DNA from 3 places in the Corynebacterium guangdongense genome. Region 1 is predicted to be linked to each of the others. Evidence: riboswitches for the same ligand, from Rfam matches in the RefSeq annotation. Region 1 holds a riboswitch; each other region holds the start of a gene.
The links. A riboswitch is a leader RNA that binds a small molecule or an ion and turns the genes downstream of it on or off. The one in region 1 is predicted to bind thiamine pyrophosphate.
Positions count from the first base shown of each region.

Region 1 (5,753 bases):
GGCTGATCCGTTGGGGCCATGGTGAACTCCTTCTGCTACCGACCGGGCGGAAATGTGTCCTGCATCTCAGCGTATGCCCATTGTCCGGGGTTCACCGTCGCATCTCCTCACAGAAGACTGTGAGGACTCCTGCCCCGTTTTCCGTTCAGCGGTCCGCGCTAACGCCTGCCGCCACGGTTGCGGTGAACCAGTCCCAGCACCACGCCGTCGATCATGTCCAGCCTCAGCAGCGCCTCACGGAGGGCGAACTGATAGGTCATGAGACGACGGAGCACCACGTCGAAACCCTCTGCGGCCGCCTCGCGGGAGCGGCTGGCGAACTGCTCACGCTGGGCGGCCACGCTGAGCTCGTGGTGCCGCCCTAGGTGCGCCTGGCTCACGATACGCAGATTCGTCCGGCGGTCGACGAGACGGTGGAGTTCCTCCTCGGTGGACATTTCCAGGCCCGGCCAGATGTAGGCGCGCAGGGCCTGGACCGCGTCCCTGGCGGCCCTTGAGAATGTCTCGGTGGCGACCGTCGTCTGCAGGGCGGCCCGACCTCCGGTGGCCAGCATGCGGTCGATCGCCCGGATATACTCGTCGCGCTGGGTGCCGGCCATCGTCTCCAGCGCCTCCGCGCTGACGATGGAGTCGTAGCGGCCGCGCCACAGGCGAAGGTCGTCGACGAACTCGAGGTGCACCGCGTCAGCAATCCCCGAGAGAACGAGCCTTTCGCCCATCGCCTCGTACATCGGACGATCGGAGGTGACGGCGTCGACGGTCGCCCTGGCGGAGACGGCGGCCATTTCCACCTGGCCGCCCGAGGCCGGAAAAACGAGAACATGGGAGCTTTCCCGTACATGCGCCTGGGCCAGCAGCCGTTCCGCGGCCCGCGCCTGACCGTCGGCCAGGTCCGCGCGCTCCACCGAAACGGGTTCCCCCACGGTGGTCACGTCGACAAAATGGTGCGCGGGCTCCTGCCCCCTGCCTGCCCCCGGAACATGACTGGGAACTGAATGTCGGACGGTCGTGGCCACCCCCGATGCGTAGGTGGCGTTGAAGGCGCTCGTGCCATCCCCGGAGAACAACCGGACCAGTGCCGGCGGCAACTGCCCGAGGGCGCGCAGCGTCGGCACCGTGGGGGTTTTCGGCCGGTAGCCGTGCGCGATGAGTTTCGCGAGCACCTCCACGAGGGTGTTGTCGTCACGGGTGCGCCACTCGCCGGCCATGTAGGATTCCGCGAATCCGGTCCATCCCGATTCTGCGATTCGAAGAAACAGCGCCTCGTGCTCGACGCGGACGTCGGCGTCCCCCGACAACGTGATTTCCAATGTGCGACAGACGCGGGCAAAATTAGCTTCAGCTTTCCGGGCACGAACGGGCATCCACACTCCCGTCGGCACGGAAGCGACGCCCGGCCACTCCTCGGCGTTGATCGTGACGAGGTGTTCCAGCGTCATCTTCTGTCCCCTATCGCGTATTACCATTAAAAGAGTATGCTCGTTCTGTATAAGGACGATCGAGCACACCCGCATCTCGTCTCAGGCACACTGAACTACAGCACGTGACAATCCAGTATAAGGAGCAAGGGATCCATGACTGAGCAGGCTTACCGGCCCGAAGGAAATCGGAAGCACCTCGTAATCGTCGGCGGTGGCTTCGCCGGGGTCTACGCCGCCAAGAAGCTCGCGGACGCCGACATCGACATCACGCTCATCGACCGCAACAATTACTTCCTGTTCCAGCCCCTCCTTTACCAGGTTGCCACCGGTCTGCTCTCCTCCTCGGAGGTCGCCGCCCCGCTGCGCCAGATTTTCCGCAAGCAGGACAATATCCGCATCGTCCAGGGCACCGTCACCGACATCGACACCACCGCCAAGGTGGTCACGGCCAACCTCGATGATCTCGAGCACAGCTACGAGTACGACTACCTCCTGCTCGGCGCCGGTTCCGACCAGGGGTACTTCGGCAACGACCACTTCGCCGAGTTCGCGCCGGGGCTGAAGACCGTCGACGTGGCCCTCGAGATCCGCGCGGCCTTCGTGCACGCCTTCGAGGAGGCGGAACTCACCGAGGATCCCGCTGAGCGCGAACGTCTGCTCACCTTCGTGATCGTCGGCGCGGGCCCCACCGGCGTCGAGCTGGCCGGCCAGTTCAGCGAGATGGCCCGCCGTTCGATGCAGGACCAGTACACGCGTCTGAACCCGTCCGACGCGAAGATCATCCTGCTCGACGGCGCCCCGCAGGTGCTGCCGCCCTTCGGCAAGCGTCTGGGCCGCTACTCGCAGCGCACCCTGGAGCGCGCCGGCGTCGATGTGCGCCTGAGCGCCCTGGTGACCAACGTCGACGACAACTCCGTCACCTACAAGGACAAGAACGGCCAGGAGCACACCATCACCGCCTACACCAAGGTGTGGTCGGCGGGCGTCCAGGCCAACCCGCTGGGCAAGATGGTCGCCGACCAGCTTGGCGCCGAGTCCGACCGTGCCGGCCGCGTCAAGGTCAACGGCGACCTCACCGTCGGCGAGGACAAGACCGTCTTCATCACCGGCGACATGATGGGCAACGGCACCCCGGGCCTGGCCCAGGGCGGCATCCAGTCCGGAGAGTACGCGGCCGAGCGCATCATGGCCTACCTCGAGGCCGGCGACTCGGAGACCTTCCCGGCAGCCGAGAAGGACTTCTCCTACTTCGACAAGGGATCGATGGCCATCATCAACCGCGGCAACGCGGTCATCAAGATGGACAAGGTCGAGTTCACCGGCCTGATCGGCTGGCTGGGCTGGCTCGTCGTCCACGCCGGCTTCCTCTACGGGTTCCGCAACCGTCTCGTCGCCGTGATCAACTGGGTCCAGAACGTCGTCTCCCGTGACCGTCCGGGTTTCAACATCACCAAGCAGCAGCGCATCGCCCGCCGCAACATCAGCCGTCAGAACAAGCTGGAGGCCGAGGCCCGCGCCACCACCGTTTAGGCGCCCGTCGTCGCGCGCTTCCCCGGGGGTACCACCCGGTGGAGGCGCGCCTCGCTTTTTCCTTCTTTGTTATCGTCGGTGCCACGGACATTGGGGTGCCCGGGGAGACATCGACGTCTCCCCGGGCTGAGAACACACCCATTGAACCTGCTCTAGTTCGTACTAGCGAAGGGATTGTCATGAGTGACACACCTGCTTTTTCCCCGTCAGCCACCACCACCGCCGTCGAGACCCGGGGGCGGGCCATTCCCCGGGTGTTGTCCATCGCCGGGACGGATCCGACGGGCGGCGCGGGCGTCCAGGCCGACATGAAGGCCATCGAGGCCGCCGGCGGGTACGGCATGACCGTGGTGACGGCGCTGGTCGCGCAGAACACCCTCGGCGTGCGTGGCATCCACACCCCGCCGGAGCAGTTCCTGCGCCAGCAGCTGGACTCGGTCTCCGAGGACGTCACCGTCGACGCCGTGAAGATCGGCATGCTCGGCGGCGTCGGCGCCATCGAGACCGTTCGCGGGTGGCTGGCGGACACCCGCCCACCGGTCGTCGTCCTGGATCCGGTGATGGTCTCCACCAGCGGGCACCGGCTCCTGGAGGCAGACGCCGAGGCCGAGATCCGCGATTTCTGTCGCGACGTCGACCTGATCACCCCCAACCTCAAGGAGCTGGGCGTGCTCACCGGCCGGCCGGAGGCGGCCACCTTCGAGGAGGCCGTCGGGCAGGCGCTGCCCTTCGCCCGGGAGGTCGACGCGACCGTCATCGTCAAGGGCGGTCACCTCCGGGGCCCGCTCGCCGACAACGCCGTCGTCACGCCGGGCGGCGAGGTGCACCGGGTCCACGTTCCGCGCGTCGACACGCCGCACACCCATGGCACCGGCTGCTCGCTGTCCTCCGCGTTGGCGACCCGCCTCGGCCGGGGGGAGGACACCGCGACGGCGCTGGAGTGGTCGAGCCGCTGGCTGCACGAGGCCATCGTCGCCGCCGGTTCCCTCCATGTCGGACTCGGCAACGGTCCCGTCCATCACGCACGGCGGGCACGCAGGCTCGCCGACGCCGCCAGCACCGTCCCGTGGCCGGAAATGACCGCCGACTACGTCTCCGCTCTCGCCCCGCCCATCCCGCGCCTCCGGCCCGCCGGCCCGCACACCGAGGCGCTGTGGAACGACACCGGCGATCTCTGGGCCGAGATCATGGGCCTGCCCTTCATCACGGGCCTGGCCGACGGTTCCTTGCGGGAGGAGGACTTCGCGTTCTACCTGGCGCAGGATGCCGAGTACCTTCACCACTATTCCCGGGCGCTGAGCCAGCTGGCGACCACGGCACCGGATCTGCCGGGCCAGATCGCCTGGAACCGGGCCTCCTTGGGCTGCTCGGTGTCCGAGAAAGCGTTGCACGACACCTGGCTGTCCGAGCGTGGCATCACCGAGACCCCGCTCTCCCGCGTCACCGCCGCCTACACGGACTTCCTCGTGGCCACCGCACACGTGGAACCTTATGCCGTCGGCGTGGCGGCCGTGCTCCCCTGCGCCTGGCTGTACGCGGAGATCGGCCTGGCCATCGCCGAACACAACGGGCCCGGGCACCCGTACCGGGCGTGGCTGGCGATGTACGGCGGGGAAGAGTTCCTGGCGGAGGCACGATCCTTCATCCGCCTCGCGGAAGAGGCGCTGGCCGGGGCCAGCGACGAGGAACGCGCCCGGGCGCGCCGGGCGTATCTCACCGCCTGCGCGCACGAGCGCGAATTCTTCGACCAGGCCGACCTCGCCTGGTAGCCGTCCGGGCGGCTAAGCCAGGAGGTGGCCGCCCGCTCCCGGTTTGGTGAACAGCGCGACCAGGAAGGTCGAGGACTCGTCGAAGGGGGCCAGATCCCAGCCGCCGAAACGGTAGTCCAGCGTGAAGCCGATCTTCTGCGCCGTGGCCAGAAAGTCCGTGAACTCCCAGCCGCGGCCGGCTCCGAAGCCGGTGACGAAGCGGCCCGAGGTGCGCATGGAGTCGTAGATGTTCTGCAGCGCGAACTCGCGGCCCTCCTTGGCCAGGAAACCCATGACGTTGCCGGCGGAGACGACGACGTCGAACTCGTCCTCGGCGATCGGATCCGAGGACAGGTCGCCGACGTACCAGGTGCCGTCGGGGTGGTCAGTTTCCGCGTGGCGGATGAGAACGGGGTCGACGTCGGTGCCGACGACGGTGTGGCCCTGCCTGATCAGGTAGCCACCCAGTCGGCCGGTGCCGCAGCCTGCGTCGAGGATGCGGGAGTGCCGCTCCGCGAGCGCGTCGACGAAGCGTGCCTCGCCGTGAATGTCCTGGCCCTGGGACTCCAGAATCTTCCATTTGCGGGCGTAGTTTTCCGAATGTGCCGGATTGGCGGAGGTGACTTCTTTCCAAGTGGGCATGGACCCAGGATATAGGTAGTCCCTCCCGACTGGGGCTAGGATGAGTCACCGGTCCCCCGCCGGGTGACGAGTCAAGTGTGCAGCCCGCGTAAAGGAGCGACCATGCCGGATGCGAAGAAGTCTGCCGCCACAGGTCTGCAGCGCGGTGACCGTCTTCGGGTCCCCGTCGAGCGTTCCATCGAGCACTGCCGGGTCTTCGCCGACGGCGACATGCTGGCCGGCGACTACACCGTCCGGCACGCCATCCAGGTCGCCAAGGAACGCGGCGGGTACGTGTGGCTCGGGCTCCGGGAGCCGCAGAAGGCGCACATGGAGAACATCGCGGAGGCTTTCGGCATCCACGAGCTGATCGTCGACGACGCCGTCACCGCGCACCAGCGCCCCAAGGTCGAGCGCTACGACGACCAGCTGT
Region 1 covers NZ_CP047654.1:1,388,147-1,393,899, reverse strand. The annotation lists gene CGUA_RS06590 (NAD(P)/FAD-dependent oxidoreductase) at 1-20, opposite strand, end outside; gene CGUA_RS06585 (SAM-dependent methyltransferase) at 159-1,439, opposite strand; gene CGUA_RS06580 (NAD(P)/FAD-dependent oxidoreductase) at 1,575-2,951, shown strand; TPP riboswitch at 3,033-3,142, shown strand; gene CGUA_RS06575 (bifunctional hydroxymethylpyrimidine kinase/phosphomethylpyrimidine kinase) at 3,131-4,720, shown strand; gene CGUA_RS06570 (class I SAM-dependent methyltransferase) at 4,733-5,341, opposite strand; gene CGUA_RS06565 (magnesium and cobalt transport protein CorA) at 5,444-5,753, shown strand, end outside.

Region 2 (5,753 bases), 320 kb from region 1:
GGCGCACAGCAGACGGGGATTGACCTGGTGGTCGCCTGGAATCGAGACCGCCCCGGCCAGGCGCGGGGCCAGCGCAGGCTCCATCCCCCGGGCCTCGCGCACGCTGAGCCGCTCGACCGCCATGCCCTGGACGTGCTGGTAGGCCATGAGCTCGGCGAGGTGCTCCGCGTCGGCGCGGTCGTGGGCAACGACGAGAGTGCCCTCGGTGCGGTAGCCGGTGGGCAGATCCGTGCGGGCGGCCAGGCGTTGAAGCAGCGCGGGGTAGGCGCGGGCCGAGTCGACCATGAGCGGAAAGAGCGGCTCCTGTCGGTACTGGACTTCCGCGGAGGGCGCGAGCATGCCGCCGGCGTGGTGGCTCGACCCGCCGGCCGGATCCGGGTCGAGGAGGCGGACCTGGTCGCCTCGTTCCATGAGCTCGAAGGCGGTGGCCAGGCCGATGACGCCGGCGCCGATGACGGTGACCCTCATCGCGTGAACTCCGTGACCACCCGGCGGGCGTACCCCTCCGGATCCGCGGCGTTCATCAGCCCGCGGACGATGGCGGCGCCGGCGACGCCGGTCGCGGCCAGATCGGCGGCGTCGTCGACGGTGACGTCGCCGATGGCCACCATCGGCACCGGGCAGGCGGCCACCAGCTCCGGATAGGCGGCCAGCCCGAGGGGCGCGCGGCCGGACTCCTTCGTGGGCGTCGCCCGGAAGGGGCCGCAGCCGACGTAGTCGATCACGTCGCTGACCGGTTCGACGGCCCGGACCAGTTCCATGGTCCCGGTGGTCAACCCGATGATCGCCTCGGGTCCCAGGAGTCGGCGTACGTCGCGCACGTCGAGATCGTCCTGGCCGACGTGCACGCCGTGGACGTTCTCCCCGCGCCGCATGAGCAGCGCCGCCACGTCGGCGCGGTCGTCGACGAGCACCCTGGTGGTGGGGTTGGCCACGGCCACGGCCCGGGCCACGGCCTGGGTCAGCGCGGTGAGAGCTCGCGCGCTGATGGGTTTGCTGCGCACCTGCACCACACCGGCACCGCCGCGGGCGGCGGCGGCGGCGACGTCGACGACGACGCGCTCCGGCGGGGAGCCGGTGACGAGGTAGCAGCGGAGATCGAGTTCTTGCACGGGTCAGGCCTCCTGGTCCCGGTAGATTCGGGAGCCCTGCTCGCGGAACTCGGCGGCTTTGGCGGCCATCCCGCTCTCGGCGGCGGCGGCCACGTCCGGATCCAGCGGCGCACCGATTCCCGGCATGCCGAGCCGGGCGCCGAACTCGTCGCGGATGTCCTGGGAGATGCGCATGGAACAGAACTTTGGTCCGCACATGGAGCAGAAGTGGGCGGTCTTCGCTGGCTCGGCGGGCAGGGTCTCGTCGTGGTACTCGCGGGCGGTGTCCGGGTCCAGGGACAGGGCGAACTGGTCGTTCCAGCGGAACTCGAAGCGCGCCTTGCTCATCGCGTCGTCCCAGTCGCGCGCGCCCGGGTGCCCCTTGGCCACGTCCGCCGCGTGCGCGGCCAGCTTGTAGGTGATGACGCCGGTCTTGACGTCGTCGCGGTTGGGCAGGCCGAGGTGCTCCTTCGGCGTGACGTAGCACAGCATCGCGGTGCCGCCCATGGCGATGGTGGCCGCGCCGATGGCGGAGGTGATGTGGTCGTAACCTGGCGCGATGTCGGTGACCAGCGGGCCGAGGGTGTAGAACGGGGCGTCGCCGCACCAGTCGCGCTCGAGCTCGTTGTTGACCTGGATCTTGTCCAGCGGGACGTGGCCGGGACCCTCGACCATGACCTGGACGTCGTACTCCCAGGCGCGGCGGGTCAGCTCGCCGATGGTCTTGAGCTCGGCGAACTGGGCGGCGTCGTTGGCGTCGGCAAGCGAGCCCGGGCGCAGCCCGTCGCCGAGGGAGAAGGCGACGTCGTAGCGGGCGAAGATCTCGCACAGCTCGTCGAAGTTCTCGTAGAGGAAGGACTCTTTGTGGTGGGCGAGGCACCAGCCGGCCATGATGGAGCCGCCGCGGGAGACGATGCCCGTGACCCGCTCGGTGGTCAGCGGGATGAACGGGAGGCGCACGCCGGCGTGGACGGTCATGTAGCCGACGCCCTGCTCGGCCTGCTCGATGACGGTGTCGCGGAAGATCTCCCAGGTCAGATCCTGGGCGACGCCGCCCACCTTCTCCAGCGCCTGGTAGATCGGGACAGTGCCGATCGGGACGGCGGAGTTGCGGATGATCCACTCGCGGGTGGTGTGGATGTCGTCTCCGGTGGAGAGATCCATGACGGTGTCGGCGCCCCAGCGGGTGGCCCAGCGCAGCTTGGCGACCTCTTCGCGGATCGAGGAGGTGACTGCGGAGTTGCCGATGTTTGCGTTGATCTTGGTGAGGAACTTGCGGCCGATGATCATCGGCTCGGACTCGGGGTGGTTGACGTTCGCGGGGATGATGGCGCGGCCGCGGGCGACCTCGCCGCGGACGAATTCCGGGGAGACGTGCTCGCGCAGGGCGACGTACTCCATCTCGCGGGTGATGACGCCCCGGCGGGCGTAGTGCATCTGGGTGACGGTCTTTCCTTCGCGGGCGCGCAACGGCTCCTGGGCCTCGCCCTGCCACTCCTCGCTGGCGGCGCCGCGGCGGGAGGCGGAGCGGCCGTCGTCGGCCAGGTCGCGTTCGCGGCCGACGTACTCCTCGACGTCGCCGCGGTCGGCGATCCACTCACTGCGCAGGCGTGGCAGTCCGACGGTCTCGTCGCACTCGGGGCCGCGGGTGCGGTAGACGTGGAAGGGCTCGTTGGGGCCGGTGGGGGAGTCGTCGAGCTCGATGCGGGTCTCCGGGACCTCGAGGCCGTCCTGCTTGATCGGTGCGTAGGAGTGCTTCGGGTGGATCTCTGTCTCAACGTGCGTGCGTGCGGACGTGACGGTCATGGACCGTTCCTCTCTTCCTTCGCCGGTGCTAACCGGACAGGTTCAAACGGTGCTCGCGTTCGGCGTCAACGCGATCTCAGCCCGTGCCTCGGGCGCCCGTGGGGGTTCAGGTATTCACTTGGACGTCGCCGCAGTGTCTGGCGGACGACGTGGCACCACTATGGCACAGCGGGGGACGGATGAGCGGGGGCGTGACCCTATTCGGGTGAGCGCGGCGCTGGCCCCGGGCCGCTCCTCCGGGCTCCTCGCGCCAGCCCGTCCGCGGGCGTAGCCTGGTGTGATGAATTCCACCACCGGATACCGCGCCCATCATCCCGCCCGGCGGGTCCTGGTCACCGGCGCCACCGGATACGTCGGCGGCCGGCTCATTCCGGAGCTGCTCAACGCCGGGTTCACGGTGCGTGCCACGTCTCGTCGACTGGAATCGATGCGCCGGTTCGACTGGTTCGACAGCGTGGAGGCGGTGGAGGCGGACCTGACCCGACCGGAGGACCTGGCCGCGCTCATGGCCGACGTCGACGTGGCCTACTACCTCGTCCACTCGATGGGGGCCGGCGTCGTCGATTTCGAGCGCACCGAGGCGTTCGTGGCCGACAACGTCGCCACCGCCGCGGCGGCGGCCGGGGTGGGGCAGCTGGTCTACCTCTCCGGGCTGCACCCGGACCGCGAGCCGGCGGAGCTGAGCAAGCACATGCGCTCCCGGGAGCGGGTGGCGCGGCGTCTGCTGGCCGGGGAGGTCCCGACGCTGGTGTTTCGTGCCGGGGTGATCATCGGGTCGGGCTCGGCGTCCTTCGAGATCATCCGGCACCTGACCGACCGGCTGCCCGTCATGACGGCCCCGAACTGGATCGACAACGACATCGAACCGATCAGTGTCCGGGACGTGCTCTACTACCTGGTGGCCGCCGCGGATCTGCCGTCGCCGGTCAACGACGCCGTGGACATCGGGGGCGGACACGTCTACCAGTTCAAGGAGCTGCTCACCCTGTACGGGAGGGAGCTGGGACTCGAGCGGCGCATCGTCGGCCTGCGCCTGCCCCGCTTCGCCAATGCGGCCTCGGGGCTGTGGATCGGCCTGGTCACGCCGGTTCCCGTGAAACTGGCCATCCCCCTGGCGCAGTCGATGGCGGAGGACGCGGTCACCGCCGACCACCGGGTCGCCGAGATCATCCCCGACCCGCCCGGCGGGCTGGCCGACTATCCGACGGCCGTGCGCCGCGCGCTGGACCGGCAGCGCGACGACGTCATCCCCACCAACTGGCGGGGCGCGTGGGGCGGCTCGGTGATCCCGGAGCAGTCGTTGCCGACGGACCCGGAATGGGCGGGCCGGACGGTGTTCACCGACGAGCGCTCCGGGGAGATCGACGCCCCCGTGGAGGACGTGTTCGCGGTGGTGGAGGGCATCGGCGGGGACAGCGGCTGGTATTCCGTCCCGCTGCTGTGGACGGTGCGCGGAGTCATCGACAAGCTCCTGGGCGGTCCCGGGCTGGGCGGGCGGCGGGACGCGCGCCGGCTGGCGGTCGGGGACCGGCTCGACTGGTGGCGGGTCGAGGCGATCGAGCCGCCGAACCGCCTGATCCTCCGCGCCGAGATGAACGTCGGCGGCACCGCCTGGCTAGTCTTCGACGTCGTCGAGGGCGAGGAAACGGGTACGTCCCGGTACACGCAGACGGCGGTCGACGTCCCCAACGGACTGCTGGGGCGGGCCTACTGGATCGCGCTGCTGCCGTTTCACGCGCTCATCTTCCCCGTGATGCGCGACAACATCCTCCGGGCGGCGCGGGCGCGACGGGAGGCGCGCAGGTCGTGACCCCGGACCGGTGGTTGTTCGATCATCCCTGACGGGGGATTTGGCCCCGTCCGGGAGAGTGTGGGAGAATTGCGCGGTTGACTGCCCAGATTCGCTCTGGTCAGGATGCATCACAGTACACGGATACGAACCGGTTGAGCGCCAGGCGTGAGCCACGGAAATGCCGCCAGGGTCCTCTGTCCCGAATGCACAAAGGAATCATCATGAGCCAGAACAAACTCATCGAGAAGATCGATCAGTCGCAGGTCCGCGACGACATCCCGGATTTCCGTCCGGGTGACACCCTCGACGTTCACGTCAAGGTCATCGAGGGCGCCACCGAGCGTACCCAGCTCTTCAAGGGCTTCGTCGTCCGTCGTCAGGGCTCCGGCATCCGCGAGACCTTCACCGTCCGTAAGGTCTCCTTCGGTATCGGCGTCGAGCGCACCTTCCCGGTTCACTCCCCGAACCTGGCCAAGATCGACGTCGTCCGTCGTGGCGACGTTCGTCGCGCCAAGCTGTACTACATGCGCGAGCTGCGCGGCAAGGCAGCCCGCATCAAGGAGCGCCGCTAGTTCTCGCCCCGGGGGCCACCGGTCCCCGGGTGAGCGGTCACCCGCCGTCGCCAGGTGTCATGCCTGTCGACGGCGGGTTTCACCGTTTCCGGCCCGGCCCGGTTTCTACGGGTCGGTTTTCGCCGAAAAGCTCTCCGGGGGATGGGGCTGGTGTTACGTTGAGGTGGTAATAACCACATCCGGCCCCGTCCTGTGTCGTCCCGCATCCCCCGAGGGGCGGCGCCGGCGGGACCCGAGCCACTGGAGAGCACATGGACCTCATGGAAACCTGGGAGCAGACGCTCGGCGCGGGCCCCCTCCTCGGCATCGCCGCGGCGGGAATCGCGCTGATTCTCATCCTCATCATCAAGTTCAAGCTTCATGCCTTCATCACGCTGGTACTGGTATCCATCCTGACCGCGATCGCCACCGGCATCCCCCTGGGGGCCGTGTACGACGTCTCCATGCAGGGCTTCCGCGCCACCCTGGGTGACGTGGGCATTCTGGTCGGTC
Region 2 covers NZ_CP047654.1:1,703,778-1,709,530, reverse strand. The annotation lists gene thiO (glycine oxidase ThiO) at 1-468, opposite strand, end outside; gene CGUA_RS08120 (thiamine phosphate synthase) at 465-1,112, opposite strand; gene thiC (phosphomethylpyrimidine synthase ThiC) at 1,116-2,897, opposite strand; TPP riboswitch at 2,895-3,007, opposite strand; gene CGUA_RS08110 (SDR family oxidoreductase) at 3,178-4,707, shown strand; gene rplS (50S ribosomal protein L19) at 4,911-5,261, shown strand; gene CGUA_RS08100 (GntP family permease) at 5,522-5,753, shown strand, end outside.
Region 2: linked by a shared signal. The riboswitch ahead of thiC (phosphomethylpyrimidine synthase ThiC) and the one ahead of CGUA_RS06575 (bifunctional hydroxymethylpyrimidine kinase/phosphomethylpyrimidine kinase) in region 1 are both predicted to bind thiamine pyrophosphate.

Region 3 (5,753 bases), 740 kb from region 1:
CGAAAAGTCCGAGGTCCTCGATGAGGCGGGCGGTCAGGGGGTTGAAGGCTCCCGGCAGCTTGGTGATGGCCGGGGCGTTGAGCGAGTCACGCAGAGCTTGCCGACGCTGCGTGGGCGTCGTGGACGGTGCGTACAGGGACATCTTTAGAGCAGTCCTTCCGGGGTCTGCGGCGCCCTGGCGAGGACCTCGGCGGCGAGGACGATGTTGAGCTCGTTCAGGTCGGTGAGGTTCTCCAGGTTCTCGACGGCGGCGAGGAAGCGATCCTGCTCCTGCGGGGAGACGACGCCCTCGGCGAGTTCACGGAACTTCTGGATGTACTGGGCGCGGGCGAAGGGGCGGGCGCCGAGCGGGTGGGCGTCGGCAAGCGCGAGCTCGTCGACGATCTCGGTGCCGTCGTTGAGGGTGATGACGGCGCGGGCGCCGAAGGCCTTCTCGACCGGGTCGGTGGACAGGTAGCGGCGGGTCCACTCCGGGTCCTCAAGGGTGGAGATCTTGTGCCACAGCTCGACGGTCTCCGGGCGGTTGGCGCGCTCCGGGGCGTAGGAGTGCTCGTGGTGCCACTTCCCGTCCTCGAGGGCGACCGCGAAAATGTACATGATGGAGTGGTCCAGGGTCTCGCGGGAGGAGTTCGGGTCCATCTTCTGCGGGTCGTTCGCGCCGGTGCCGATGACGTAGTGGGTGTGGTGCGAGGTGTGCAGCACGATGGAGGCAATGTCCGCGGCGGACACGCCCTTCTCGGCGAGCGTCGACTTCATGCGGCGGGCCAGGTCAATCAGGGCCTGGGCCTGGTACTCGGCGGAGTGCTCCTTGGTGAAGGTGTCGAGAATGCCGCGCTTCTCCTCGCCCTCGGCCGGCAGCGGGATGGTGTACTCGTGGTTCGGGCCGCCCAGCAGCCAGGCGATGACGCCGTCCTCGCCCTCCCAGATCGGGGCCGGGGCGCCCTCGCCGCGCATGGTGCGGTCGATCGCCTCGATGGCCATCTTGCCGGCGAAGGCCGGGGCGAAGGCCTTCCACGAGGAGATCTCGCCCTTGCGGGACTGCCGCGTGGCGGTGGTGGTGTGCAGGGCCTGGCCGATCGCCTGGTAGATGGTGTCGACGTCGAGACCGAGCAGGGTGCCGATGCCGGCGGCCGCCGAGGGGCCGAGGTGGGCGACGTGGTCGATCTTGTGCTTGTGCAGGCTCATGCCGCGCACCAGGTCGACCTGGATCTCGTAGCCGGTGGCCAGGCCGCGGATGAGGTCGCGGCCGGTCTTGCCGGCGGTCTGGGCGGCGGCCAGGATCGGCGGGATGTTGTCGCCCGGGTGGGAGTACTCCTCCGCCAGGAAGGTGTCGTGGAAATCGAGTTCGCGCACGGCGGTGCCGTTGGCCCAGGCGGCCCACTCCGCGGAGTAGGTGCCCTCCAGGCCGAAGACGGTCGCTCCTCGACTTCCCGCGGTCGCGTCAGCGACCGCGTGGGCCTGCGCCTGTCGACGCGCGACCGTCACCGGGCGGCGGGTCACCGAGGCGGCGGAGACCGCGGCGTTGTCGATGATGCGGTTGATGATCATCTCGGTGGTCTCCTCCGGAACCTCCACCGGATCCGCGGCGACGCGGGCGATCTTGTAGGCCAGGTGCTCTTCGTAGGGGAAGTCCTCGGCCGAGCGGCGGGTGCGGACGACGTGATCGATCATGGGGTTTCCTCCAGCGGGTGAAACGGATTCTGATGTGCTGCCCATCAACCTAGGGCAAGTTTCGTGTCCCAGGTCACGGCGAATGGGGCGGATTTCCGCTGAACTTTTCCCGTGAATCTGCAACATTCGTGGAACGGCCAGCTCATCGCCCATTAGGCGGACGTTCCCCCGCCGCCCACACCCGGCGCGGGGGGACGCGGACGTACGCGCTGTTAGTCTCGATCCCAGTGACACGGGGTGCCGGACACGGCTGAGAACACACCCGTCGAACCTGATCCAGTCAACGCTGGCGTAGGGAATGTCCGTTGTCTTCCTTGCGCCTTTTCCACGCAAGGAACACATGAACCAGCACAGCATTTCCGACCAGGTCGTCCTCGTCACCGGGGGCGCGCGCGGCCTGGGCCGACGCATCTCCCAGGCTTTCCTCCGCGAGGGGGCGCGCGTGGCCGTCAACTACCTCGCCAGCCGGGCCGCCGCCGGGGAACTGGTCGCCGCCCATGCGGGCCGGGCGGTGGCCCTGCAGGGCGACGTCCGCTCCCGGGCGGACATGGAGCGCGTCGTCGCCGACGCGGCGGAGGCCTTCGGCGCACCGGTGACCACGGTCGTCAACAACGCGCTGGTGAACTTCTCCTTTGACGGCGACGCCCGCCCCGCCGCCGGGGAGATCACCTACCGGCGCTTCGCGGAGCAGTTCGAGGGTTCCGTCGGGGGCGCGCTCAACACCGTCCAGGCGGCGCTGGGCGACTTCGAGCGGGCCGGGTACGGCCGCGTCGTCAACATCGGCACCAACCTCTTCCAGAACCCGGTCGTCCCCTACCACGACTACACCGCCGCCAAGGCGGCGCTACTGTCGCTGACCCGCAGCCTGGCCAAAGACCTCGGCCCGCGCGGAGTCACCGTCAACATGGTCAGCGGCGGCCTGCTGCGTACCACCGACGCCAGCGCCGCCACCCCGCAGGCCGTGCTCGACGCCATCGCCACGGGCACCCCGCTGGGTTCGGCGACCACGCCGGAGGAGCTTGCCGACGCCGTCCTGTTCTTCGCCTCCCCCTGGTCTCGCTCCGTCGCCGGCCAGAACCTCGTCGTCGGCGGCGGACTGGTGATGGACTAGCCACCCCCAAGCTGGTGGCGTGGACCACTGTGCAGTGACTAAGTTAAGGCAGACAACACCAGCGCCTGAAGAAATCGCTGGCACCACCGGGTTTTGGAGGTTGAACACTCGTGACCAAACACTTCGCCGGGGCACGGATCCATACGCTGCGCCGCACGGCGGGGCTGACGCAGGTGGAGATGGCCAAGCGTCTCGGCATCTCCACCAGCTACCTCAACCAGCTGGAGAACGACCAGCGACCGTTGACGGTCACGGTCCTGATGAGCCTCTCGCAGGCGTTCGACACCCCGGCGGGCTTCTTCTCCACCGACCAGGACGCGCGTGCCATCGCCCAGCTCAAGGAGGTCTTTCCCGGCACGCCCGAGGATCAGCTGGCCGACCTGGTCGCGCGCTACCCGGAACTGGTGCCGCGGATGGTCAAGGACCAGTCACCGACCACCAGCCCCTTCGAGGAGGTCCGCGACTTCTACTACGCGACCAACAACTACTTCCACAAGCTCGACACCACCGGCGAGGAGCTCTCCCTGGCGCTCGGGCCGATGCGCCTGCGCGTGCCGCGCCTGGTCGCGCGCCTGGAGTCCGACGCCGGCGTCACCGTCGATTTCCGCGGCCAGATCGACGGCCCTCGCCGCCACTACCTGCCCGCTGAACGACGGCTGGTGCTGCGCACGGGACTGTCCGACGCCCAGCTCGCCTTCGAGCTGTCCATGCAGTACGCCCTGCTCGTCCACGGCGAGGAAATTGAGATGATGGCCGCTCCCCTGTCGACCAAGCAGGCCCGCGAGATCGCCCGGCGCGGGCTGGCCCAGTCCTTCGCCGCCGCGGTGACCATGCCCTACACCGAGTTCCTCGAGCACGCCGAGGCCACCCGCTACGACATCGACCTACTGGCCAGTCGTTTCAGCACCAGTTTCGAGTCGACCGCCCACCGCATGTCGACGCTTCAGCGTCCCGGCGCGCGTGGCATCCCCTTCTTCTTCGTCCGCACGGATCGTGCGGGCAACATTTCCAAGCGCGCCTCGGCGACGGCCTTCCACTTCGCCCGCACCGGCGGCTCCTGCCCGCTGTGGGTCATTCATCGCGCCTTCGAGACGCCGAACAGGGTGACCCGTCAGATCGCGACGATGCCGGACGGGCGCACCTACCTCTGGGTCGCCCGCCAGATCGCCGGGGCGAACAAGGGTTTCAGCAAGACCCGCAAGGAGTTCGCCGTCGGCGTCGGCTGCGACCTGGAGCAGGCGCACCGCCTCGTCTACTCCGACGGCTTGGATCTGACGGCCGGGACCGGCACCCCGATCGGGCCCGGCTGCATCACCTGCCCCCGCGAACACTGCCCGCAGCGCGCCTTCCCCTTCGAGGGCGGCATCGTCACCGTCGACGTCAACATCGGTGACGAGGAGCCGTACCGGACGAAGTGACGCGCAGACGTCCCCTTCCCCGCCCCTGAACCGGGACTTCGGGCGCCGACGCACGCTGGTGAAACTCTCCGGGTGTCAGATAGCCCGGAAACGACGGAAGGGCGTGGCCCCGACCTCGCGTCGGAGCCACGCCCTTCCGTCGTCCCTCCCGGTTCAGAGAAGCGCGCGGGCACCGGCCGCTTAAAGGGTCGGCATGAGGACACCGTCGATGACGTGGATGACGCCGTTCGAGGCCTCGATGTCGGTGTCGATCACGTTGACGGTGTTGCCGGCCTCGTCCGTCAGCGAGACATTCTCGCCATCGACGTTGACGGTCAGGCTGCCGCCCTGGACGGTGTCGACGGTCTGGCCGTCAAGTTCCACGACGTCGGCGGCGAAAACCTCGTCCGGGATGACGTGGTAGGTGAGAATCTCGGTCAGATCGCCGGAGGGGTCGGCGAGGAGGGTGTCCAGGGTGCCCTCCGGCAGCGCGGCGAAGGCCTCGTCGGTGGGCGCGAAGACCGTGAACGGCCCGTCGCCCTTGAGGGTCTCCACCAGGCCAGCCTCCTGAAGAGCGGTGGTCAGGGTGGTGAACTGACCCGCCGCGACTGCGGTGTCGACGATGTCCTCACCCTCGCCGGCCATGGTGGTCGTCGTTTCGGTGGCCGTCTCTTCTGTCGTGGTCTCGGAGGTGGTGGTCTCGGAGGTGGTGACCTCGGTAGTGGTGTCGGTCTCGGTCATTGAGGTCGTGGTCTCGCTGTCCTCGGAGGCGCAGGCGCTGAGGGCGAGGGCCAGGCCCAGGGCGCCGGTGGCGGCAAGTACTCGCTTCATGATCAAACCTTTCAGAAGTTCAACTTTGGATAATGTTTACCCTAAGTTAATACTTTGGCGGACGCAATGGATTTCCCGAAAATTTATCGGTCCGTTGCCGGCCCGGCCCCGCCCTCACCCGTCACGACAAATGCAGCACGAGCCGCCCCCATGTATTACACTTTGGTTTAAAATAACTGACCTAAGGAGTAAATCGTGAGGAAATTCATCGCCGGCCTTGGGGCGGCGGCCATGCTCGCCACCCTGGCCACCCCGGCCGCCCAGGCCCAGGACATCTTCGACGGTGGACGAATCGGGGGTGGTTCATCCCAGCTGCTCCCCACCAGCTCCTCGGCCCCCGGGAATGAGCTGAGCGAGGTGGGATTCCCGGTCGACCTCGACAAGTACGCCGGCACGTGGTACCAGGTCGCCGCCCTGCCCCAGCCCTACTCTCTGCAGTGCGCCAGCGACACCACCGCCGAGTACGCGGTGCTCGACGAGGAGACGATCTCCGTCCGCAACTCCTGCGGAACCTTCTTCGGCCCCTCCGTCATCGAAGGCACTGCGCAGCGGCGCTCCGACGCTTCGCTGCGGGTGAACTTCCCGGGCGTGCCCTTCCAGGACGAGGCGGGCCCCACCAACTATCGGATCACCTACCTGGACGAGGACTACTCCCTGGCCGTCGTCGGGGATCCCGACCGGAACTCGGGCTTCATCCTCTCGCGCACCCCGGACCTGAGCGCCGGACAATGGTCGCAGGTCCG
Region 3 covers NZ_CP047654.1:648,659-654,411, reverse strand. The annotation lists gene prpB (methylisocitrate lyase) at 1-142, opposite strand, end outside; gene prpD (2-methylcitrate dehydratase PrpD) at 145-1,671, opposite strand; TPP riboswitch at 1,895-1,987, shown strand; gene CGUA_RS03175 (3-oxoacyl-ACP reductase) at 2,012-2,782, shown strand; gene CGUA_RS03170 (short-chain fatty acyl-CoA regulator family protein) at 2,893-4,200, shown strand; gene CGUA_RS03165 (fasciclin domain-containing protein) at 4,381-5,010, opposite strand; gene CGUA_RS03160 (lipocalin family protein) at 5,242-5,753, shown strand, end outside.
Region 3: linked by a shared signal. The riboswitch ahead of CGUA_RS03175 (3-oxoacyl-ACP reductase) and the one ahead of CGUA_RS06575 (bifunctional hydroxymethylpyrimidine kinase/phosphomethylpyrimidine kinase) in region 1 are both predicted to bind thiamine pyrophosphate.